3 regions of the uncultured Psychrobacillus sp. genome follow, and region 1 is predicted to be linked to each of the others. Evidence: riboswitches for the same ligand, from Rfam matches in the RefSeq annotation. Region 1 holds a riboswitch; each other region holds the start of a gene.
The links. A riboswitch is a leader RNA that binds a small molecule or an ion and turns the genes downstream of it on or off. The one in region 1 is predicted to bind S-adenosylmethionine.

Region 1 (3,309 bases):
AATCTGGAAGTGGAAAAAGCGTCACGGCCCGTTCCATTATGCGCCTTTTACCTTCTCCTCCTTCCTTCATGAAAAATGGTTCCATTGAGTTTTTAGGGGAACAACTCCACACAAAAACAGAGAAGGAAATGGAAGCTATTAGAGGAAGAGATATCAGTATGATTTTTCAGGATCCAATGACCTCTTTAAATCCAACCATTCGTATCGGCGTTCAAATAGCAGAAAGCCTTATTAAGCACCAAAAGCTCTCGAAAAAAGAGGGAAAGGCACAAGCTATTGAGATACTCAAGCTTGTAGGAATTAAAAATAGTGAAGAACGTTATAACCAATATCCGCATGAGTTTTCTGGTGGTATGCGTCAAAGAGTTATGATTGCCATTGCTTTAGCATGTAAGCCTACTCTACTTATTGCAGATGAGCCAACTACTGCGTTAGACGTGACCATTCAAGCTCAAATACTAAATTTAATGAAGGATATGCAGAAGCGCTTTGGGACCTCTATTATTTTAATTACTCATGACCTTGGAGTTGTCGCTGGAATGTGTGACCGTGTAGCTGTGATGAAAAATGGAGAAATCGTTGAAACAGGAACTACCGAAGAAATTTTTGCTAACCCAAAGCATGACTATACGAAAAAACTATTAAATGCCTTACCTCGTTTAGACGAGAAGAAAAAGCCGAAGAAACCTCCTCTTCGTTCTATTGGATTAGAAAATGGAAAGCCACTGCTGGAAGTTAAATCTTTAAAACAGCATTTTCAAGTAAGTCGCGGGAATGTCTTAAAAGCGGTTGACGATATTAGCTTCTTTATAAAGCCCGGGGAAACTCTTGGTCTTGTAGGAGAATCAGGCTCAGGTAAATCTACTACCGGTCGGGCGATTCTTCGATTGCATGAGCCTACAGATGGAGATGTGCTATATCAAGGAATGGCCATTAATCGTTTAAGTAAAAATGAGCTTAAAACGATGCGTCGGCATATGCAAATCATCTTCCAGGACCCCTACTCTTCCTTAAATCCTCGTTTAAAGGTGCTAGACATTATTGGGCAGGCATTAGATATTCATCGTCTGAGCAAAAATGCAGAGGAGAGAAAGAAGCGGGTAGAGGAATTACTAGAATTGGTAGGCTTAGAGCCCTCGCATGCATTACGTTATCCACATGAGTTCTCTGGTGGACAGCGACAACGTATAGGTATCGCTCGAGCACTTGCGGTTGAGCCTGATTTTATCGTCTGTGACGAACCTCTATCGGCTTTAGATGTTTCTATACAAGCACAGATTGTAGAGCTTTTGGAGGATTTACAGCACAGACTAGGCCTGACATACTTATTTATCGCACATGACCTGTCCATGGTAAAACATATAAGTGATCGCGTTGCTGTCATGTATTCTGGAAAAATTGTAGAGCTAGCAGAAAGTGAGGAGCTTTATACTAATCCACAGCATCCGTACACTAAGTCTCTCTTAGCAGCCATTCCAATCCCTGACCCAAAAGTAGAGGCCAAGAAAAAGCGTGTGCTCATGGAAGAGTCTAATGTTACTGACAAGTATCAATTAAAGAATTCTGAGCTGGTTGAGGTATCCGACGGTCACTGGGTAGCTATCCCTAAGTAAGGTAGCCCTTGAAATTGTTTAAAGCCCATGTTAAACTTATTTTTATTATATTTAGATAATTTAATATTTTATTTCTTATCAAGAGAGACGGAGGGATTGGCCCTATGATGTCTCAGCAACCAGCCTTTTAGGTGTGGTGCTAAATCCAATAGACATTAAGTCTTGAAGATAAGAAGAATGACTTCAATATATATTGAGGGTTCTCTTCTTATGAAGCGAGCCCTCTTTTTATTTGATTTTATAGACAGTAGTAATCGCAACATAATATAAATAGAAGGTAGGAATTTAATATGACAAATCAATTACTTGTAAAAGCACCTTTCAAAGCAGATCACGTTGGAAGCTTCCTGAGACCGGAACGTTTAAAGCAAGCAAGGGCTCAATTTGAACAAAAAGATATTTCCCAAGAGCAGCTAACTCAAGTGGAAAATGAAGAGATTATTAAACTCATAGAAAAACAGAAGGAAGCTGGATTACTTTCTATCACAGATGGAGAATTTCGTCGAAAATGGTGGCATTTCGATTTTTTAAGCGGACTAGATGGCGTGGAATTTTATGAAACCGATCAGGGACTCTCCTTTAAAGGGGTGCAAACAAAAGCTCATGGTATTAAGGTGACAGGAAAGATTGGCTTTAGTACCCATTACATGATTGAGCATTTCAAGTTTTTAAAAGAAGCAGCTGGGGATGCTGTTGTAAAATTTACTATTCCTAGTCCGAACATGCTTTATTACCGAGCTGCAATTGAGGAAGGTGTGTATAACAATGATGAGGAATTATTTTCTGACTTAATCACAGCTTATCAAGGGTTTATCCAGGCAATTTACGATGAGGGCTGTCTTTATCTTCAGATTGATGATACTTCATGGGCTACCTCCTTTTCCGAGGAAGGCCTCGCTTCCTTAAAGGACAGGGGGTTATCGCTAGAGCAAGCCTTATCCCTTTCTGCAAGGGCTATTAATGAGTCTATTTCTAAAAGACCAGCCGATATGCTAGTGACCATGCATATTTGTCGGGGAAATTTCCGATCCACTTATATTACAAGCGGAAGCTATGAGTTAGTATCAGAAACTATATTCGGTGGATTACATGTGGATGGTTTATTTTTAGAATTTGACGATGAGCGCTCTGGTGGTTTCGAGCCTTTACGACATGTTAATCGAAAGGATTTAAATATTGTCCTAGGGCTGATTACGTCTAAGCATGGAGACCTAGAGGAAGAAGAATTAGTTAAAGCTCGCATCGAAGATGCTACTAAATATGTACCAAAAGAACAGCTTTGCTTGAGTCCTCAATGTGGATTTTCTTCTACTGAGGAAGGAAACATATTAACTGAAGAGGAACAATGGGCAAAAATTCGCCATGTAGTCCAAATAGCAAAGGATGTCTGGAACTGACTTACCCACATGTGAATAACGTTAGTAGAAATGTTTTTACATTTGCCTGTTAGGGTATCTATTTAAATAAGATATCAGTTCTATATGGGAGGAATGTATGATGAGTAAAGTTTATGAATATACAACAGATGATGTCGTAGAAGAAACCGGTAATTATACGTGTGAGTCTGGTAGTACTAGAACTTTAGAAAAAGGTTCGAAGTTCCCTTCCTGTCCCGACACGGAAGTAGTTACGTATTGGAAACGCTCTGAAAGTCATACCCACAGCTCAGGGCAGGAAGTATTAACATCCGGTCGCT
Region 2 (3,309 bases), on a different contig from region 1:
GTCGAGGGTTAATAACTTTCCTATAATTCGCAAATGAGCGAGCTGGGGGAGGGAGAAAGAAGGGGGTAGCAAAGCTACTCTTCTTTTTTTATCCCTCCCTTGTTATTCTCCGGAGACAAAGGTTTTTAGCAAGGCCGCTCTTTCGCGCAAACGTAGTTTTGCCTCTGAAATTTGTGGTGTCCTAGCTGCTACCACGTCTGCGTCCCATCCTATTCCCTCAGCTATAATTTTTGCTCGCTGTAAATGGAAATCACTCGTAATAATTGTGACAGAGGTAACGCTGTCAGGGAGAAGCTGTTGAGAGTATAAAAGGTTTTCATACGTAGAGGTAGATTGATCTTCTACTATGATTCGACTCTCCATAATTCCATTCTCTACGAGATAGTTCTTCATGACTATAGCTTCTTCTATATCCTCATCTTGTCCCTGTCCTCCAGTAACAACAAGTTTTACAGATGGGTATTTTTCAGCATAATCTAGTGCTGCTTCCAAACGATAAAGAAGTGCTAGAGAAGGGATGTGCCCTTTTTTGACCTTGGCCCCTAACACAATGGCATACTCATTGGAACCGTCGGCCTTAGGCTTTAACCCATCCTCGAGCCATTTACTTGTAAGCATCCACATACCTAATCCGCTCGATGCGATTATTATGAATGGAATGACCACAATCCACCTCTTTTTTTTGCTCATTTAACTCACTCTTTTCCTTTAAACCGAAGGCTTCTTTTTCTTTATAACAGAGGAAATTTTTGTTTCTTCGTTCCGTATTAATCGTTGGACATTCTCTATGTGTAAGAAGGAAGCCATTAAAAATAGGAAGCCTGCTATTAAGATTGGCCCTGTTCCATCTGCTGTCCAGACAGAGGCTCCTAAAAATATGAGGTAAAAAAACAAAACCCCAATCAACAAATAATCTGTTAAAAGTGTAACGCAGATTAATATAAGCAATCCAGCCAGTCCGACCGGCCAATGTAATGCAAGTAAAACCCCGATAATGGAGGCTGTGCCTTTCCCACCTTTAAATTTTGTGAAAACTGGAAAGTTGTGTCCTAAAATAACCGCGGCACCAGCTAGATAAAGAAGTAGATCCAGCTCTGATGAACTAAACAAGCTCCACTGCTCAGAAAGTACACGTACGCCAATAATCATAATGGCACCCTTTAATATATCTATGACTCCCACTAAAACACCATACTTCCAGCCAAGTACGACAGTAGCATTGGATGCTCCGGAATTATTTAGACCTTCTTTTTTTATATTAACTCCACTCATCCATTGAGCGAGTTTAGATCCATGTAGCGAACCAATAATGTAGCCTGTTAGGAGAATGCTAACAATCCAAACAATCATTCTATGACACCCCTTATAAAATTATTCTATCTATTATATTAAACGATTAAAAAAAGAAGAAGTTTCAGAATTTTTATAAAATGACTTGACATCTAAATATATGGAGACTTATACTGTGTAACAAGATGGAATACTAATCAAATACTCTTATCAAGAGTGACTGAGGGAATAGGCCCTAAGAAGTCCGGCAACCACCAAGTTCTATAACTTGGAAAGGTGCTAAATCCTACAAATTCTTTAATAGAATTTGGAAGATAAGAGGAGGAACATGTCATCAATTTGACCCCTCTTCTTAATTGAAGAGGGGTTTTTATAGTTGTCAGTTCTATAATCCTCTCTGGCCTCCAGCATCCATCTAATCTACTAAATCGGAGGAATTCAAATGACTAATCTTCAAAAAGAAACACTTCTATTACACGGTGGACAAACGCCTGATCCAGTGACAGGATCTAGAGCAGTACCTATTTACAAAACAACCTCATATGTATTTCAAAACACAGAGCATGCACAAAATCTATTTGCCTTGAAAGAGACTGGTAATATCTATTCCAGAATCACAAACCCAACAGTAGATGTTTTTGAACAAAGAATTGCATTACTGGAAGGAGGAACAGCAGCAGTAGCACTTTCCTCAGGAGCAGCAGCCATAGCATTTTCTATTTTGAACATTGCTGGAACTGGAGATGAAATTATAGCTGCTGAAAATTTATACGGAGGAACTTTTAATCTATTTGCACATACACTCCCACGTTATGGGATTACAGTAAAATTCGTAGATTCCTCTGACCCAGAAAATTTCCGTAAAGCTGTTACAGACAAAACGAAAGGCTTCTTTGCAGAAATCATTGGAAATCCAAGCTTAAATGTTCTAGACGTAGAAGCTGTTTCAAAGATTTCAAATGAAGTAGGAGTTCCATTATTAGTAGATAACACATTTGCTACACCTTTTGGTTCAAATCCTATAGAGTATGGAGCTAACATTGTTATACATTCTGCAACGAAGTGGATTGGAGGACATGGGACAACAATTGGTGGTGTAGTAGTAGATGGAGGGAATTTCAATTGGAACTCCGATAAATTTCCAGGATTTACAGAGCCTGATGTTACTTATCATGGGCTACGTTATGGAATCGACGTACCAAATGTGGCATTTGCAATTAAGCTAAGAGTTCAGTTGCTTCGGGATTTTGGTCCTACTCTTAGCCCAGAGGCAGCATTTTCCTTTCTTCAAGGACTAGAAACACTTCACTTAAGAGTGCCAAAACATAACGAAAATGCACAGAAGATTGCAGAGTACTTAAATGCAAATGAGGAAGTGTCATGGGTTAACTACTTAGGGCTTGAAAACCATCCAACGCACGAGCTGGCTAAAAAGTATTTAAAAAATGGCTTCGGTTCTATTCTGACATTTGGAGTGAAGGGAGGCAGAGAAGCAGGTAGACAAATTATTGATAATATTGAAATTTGGTCTCATGTTGCTAATGTAGGAGACGCAAAATCCTTAATTATCCACCCAGCTTCTACTACTCACCAACAGCTTACTCCAGAGGATTTAGTAAAAACAGGTGTTACAGAGGATCTAATCCGCTTGTCTGTTGGCTTGGAGGCTGTTGAAGACTTACAAAATGCACTCGAAAAAGTACTTTTGAGAAAAACAAATGTCCTCTCTAGATAGAATCCTATTGTATAATGAATAAAAATAGTCTACAATATGTAAAATAGTCAATAAATTTATTGAAATATTACACAAGTGCGATTATTTATATTCAATTGTACAGATTCATTTTGGAGGAGACAGCATGGCAAAAATAAAAGCAGCGATTTTAGGGTTTGGAACAGTCGGCCAAGGGATTTATCACATCGTAAATGAAAAAAGAGAAGACTTAAAAAAATCATTAGGGTTGGATATTGAGATTTGTGCAATCCTGATAAATAATTTAGCAAAAGAAAGACCTGAAA
Region 3 (3,309 bases), on a different contig from region 1:
CGAAATTGATAAAGTAGTTGAAGGGCTACAACTAGGTGGTTTTGTAGAACAGCCATTTTCAAGTTTAAGTGGTGGAGAGCAAACGAAAATAATGCTTGGACAGCTACTATTAACCAAGCCAGACCTTTTACTGTTGGATGAGCCGACTAATCATTTGGATTTGTTTGCAATAGAGTGGTTAGAGGAGTATTTAGTTAGTTATACAGGTACAGTTGTTATTATTTCACATGACCGATATTTTTTAGATAAGGTAGTTACAAAAGTTGCAGATCTTGAGGATGGTATGCTTACGAAATATCATGGTAATTATTCTTCTTTTTTAATCGAAAAGGAAGAAAAGCTTACTCGTGAATTTCAACAGTATGAGGAGCAACAAAAAAAGATAAAGAAAATGAGAGAAGCAATAAAGAGGTTAAGGATTTGGGCTAACCAAGCAGTTCCTCCAAATGCGAGTTTACACCGTCAGGCGAGGAATATGGAACGGGCATTAGAGCGGATGGAAAAGGTTCGTAAACCTCTGATAGATCCTAAGAAAATGAGTCTATCTTTTGACGCGGCACCCCGAAGCGGAAAAGAAGTTGTCATAATGGAAGAGGCTTTCAAAAGCTTTGGTGAAAAAATGTTATTAAACAGTGCAGAGCTTCATGTATATTGGAAGGACCGTCTTGCAATCGTTGGTAGGAATGGAACGGGTAAAACTACCATTTTGAATATTCTTAGAGGAGTAGAGTTAATAGATTCGGGTGAAGCTCGATTTGGTAGTAATGTGCGCCATGGATATCTTTCTCAACATTTCGAAATAACAGATCCAAAAGCTCGCTTAATAGATATTTTTAGAGCAGAAGTAAATGTGGCAGAAGGAGAGGCTCGACACATTTTAGCGAAGTTTATGTTCTATGGGGCGGATGTTTTTAAAAGAATTGCTGATTTAAGCGGAGGAGAAAGAATGCGACTCCGTCTTGCTCAGCTAATGCATCAAGACATAAATTGTCTCATATTAGATGAGCCAACGAATCATCTTGATATTGATTCACGAGAAGTATTAGAGGAAGCGCTAGATGATTTTACAGGGACTATTATTGCTGTATCTCACGATAGATATTTTCTAAATAAACTATTTCCAAGGACTGCTTGGCTAGAGCATGGCGAGCTTACCACATTTGAAGGCCCTTACGAATGGGCAAGGGAAAAATGGAATGAGTTTTGCTCGAAAGAAAATACTAGGAAAGAAATAATCAATCAGCCATTAAAAGAAGCAACACCTGCCAAACAACAAAAGGAAATTCCTTTGGAAAAGCGAATAAGTGAGCTCGAAAATGTTATAGGTGAGCTAACTAAACAAATTAGCATAGAGAATGATTGGGAAAATTATGAGGCATTAAGCTTGGAAAAACTTCGGGTAGAGGAGCAATTGGAGCAATTATTGGAGAAATGGCTAGATTTAGCAGAATGACCCGAATACTTTTCAAAATGGGTTGATATAAGTAATAGAGCGTGCTAATATAACTTATTAACGAATAATTTAAATAATTTAATATTCTTATCAAGAGAAGTGGAGGGATTAGGCCCTGTGATACTTCGGCAACCTCTGTTGTACAGAAAGGTGCTAATTCCTAACAAGACGATCTTGGAAGATAAGAGCTAGTTAGCAAATTCCTGCCTCTCTTTTCTTACATGGAAAGAGAGGTATTTATTTTAATAATTGCCTTGCTCCTGTTCGATTTCCTACTTAGTTTGAGGCGAAATCACAGGTGCTCTTGCACATTTCATTGGGAGGGGAAAGTCATTGCCTATCAATATTCCGAAACAATTACCTGCAGCTAAGCTGTTAAAAGAAGAGAAAATTTTTCTCATGGATCAAGAGCGTGCTTACAAGCAGGACATCCGTCCACTTAACATTATTATTTTTAATCTAATGCCTGAGAAGGAAAAAACGGAGCTTCAGCTATTAAGGCTTCTGGGGAATACCCCAATACAAGTGAATATAACCTTTATGAATACAGCGACGCATGAATCCAAGAATGCCAGCAAAACCCATTTGGATACTTTCTACACTACATTTGATCAAATAAGAGAAAAAAAGTTTGATGGGATGATTATCACTGGTGCTCCAGTAGAACAGTTGCCATTTGAGGAGGTCGATTACTGGAATGAAATGAAGGAAATAATGGAATGGTCTAAATCAAATGTTACCTCCACCTTACATATTTGTTGGGGCGCGCAGGCTGCACTGTATTATCATTTTGGTATAGATAAATTCACACTTTCTCGTAAATGCTCGGGAGTGTATCGGCATATATTAACTGACCAAGTGGAGAATTTAATAAGAGGATTTAATGAAGAGTTTAATGCTCCCGTATCTCGTTACACTTCTGTATCTGAAGAAGAAATAGAAAAGCATGAGCGACTAACTATTTTATCCACTTCGGAGGAAGCAGGTGTGTTTCTTGTAAAATCGAACGACAATAAAATGGTGATGGTCACTGGTCATTTAGAGTATGATGCGCACACATTAGCAGAAGAATATCATAGAGACATAACTAAAGGAATAGATATTGAGATGCCAAAATACTATTTTCCAAATAATAATCCCTCTAATAAGCCATTAAATACATGGAGGGCACATACACATTTATTATTTTCTAATTGGTTGAATTACTATGTTTATCAGGCTACTCCTTATAACTGGGAGTAAAAAGAAAAATTATATATGAGTCAATTTCATAAAAGGCATTTTAAAGATAAAAGTGAACATTATATATATTGATTGCAGCGGAGGGCGGCGACGTAAGCAGGGATGAGTGAGACAGATAAAAACGTTACAACCACGTGCGAAAGCGATGGGTGATGGTTTATCACTCACGCCACGGAAAGCGTCCGCGATATGAGCGAAAGTCAATTCTACTTTATTATTAAAAATCATATAAATTTTATTGTTCTCTTTTAATTGTTCGTGTTTTTCTATAAAAACAGGAATTTTGAAATTGACACATATAAACTCCTGTTTTAATATTCAGGAGTTTTTTATTGATTTTAGTTTTATTTATTCAAATATTAGGGAAGACAAAATTGAAGAGACATTGTATTTTGTTGATACACATATCTATAAAAGTATGATTTTCAATTATTGGAAGTGGGGTTATGTCTATGAGTTTGACACCAAAACAAAGAATCGAGTTACATGGTTTTAATAATCTGACGAAAACACTAAGCTTTAATATGTATGATATTTGTTATACAAGGACGAAGGAAGAAAGGGAAAAATATATTGAATACATTGATGAGCAATATAACGCTGAGCGTCTAACC

Region 2: linked by a shared signal. The riboswitch ahead of Q0371_RS05800 (PLP-dependent transferase) and the one ahead of Q0371_RS00415 (5-methyltetrahydropteroyltriglutamate--homocysteine S-methyltransferase) in region 1 are both predicted to bind S-adenosylmethionine.
Region 3: linked by a shared signal. The riboswitch ahead of metA (homoserine O-succinyltransferase) and the one ahead of Q0371_RS00415 (5-methyltetrahydropteroyltriglutamate--homocysteine S-methyltransferase) in region 1 are both predicted to bind S-adenosylmethionine.

Annotation. Positions count from the first base shown of each region.
Region 1 is NZ_CALIED010000006.1:9,736-13,044, forward strand. Features, by position in the region: gene Q0371_RS00410 (ABC transporter ATP-binding protein) at 1-1,613, shown strand, start outside; SAM riboswitch class I at 1,686-1,788, shown strand; gene Q0371_RS00415 (5-methyltetrahydropteroyltriglutamate--homocysteine S-methyltransferase) at 1,904-3,010, shown strand; gene Q0371_RS00420 (hypothetical protein) at 3,111-3,309, shown strand, end outside.
Region 2 is NZ_CALIED010000023.1:50,099-53,407, forward strand. Features, by position in the region: gene Q0371_RS05785 (hypothetical protein) at 1-12, shown strand, start outside; gene Q0371_RS05790 (YdcF family protein) at 103-690, opposite strand; gene Q0371_RS05795 (glycerol-3-phosphate acyltransferase) at 709-1,350, opposite strand; SAM riboswitch class I at 1,495-1,611, shown strand; gene Q0371_RS05800 (PLP-dependent transferase) at 1,733-3,025, shown strand; gene Q0371_RS05805 (homoserine dehydrogenase) at 3,150-3,309, shown strand, end outside.
Region 3 is NZ_CALIED010000011.1:116,160-119,468, forward strand. Features, by position in the region: gene abc-f (ribosomal protection-like ABC-F family protein) at 1-1,453, shown strand, start outside; SAM riboswitch class I at 1,538-1,641, shown strand; gene metA (homoserine O-succinyltransferase) at 1,787-2,695, shown strand; gene speD (adenosylmethionine decarboxylase) at 3,148-3,309, shown strand, end outside.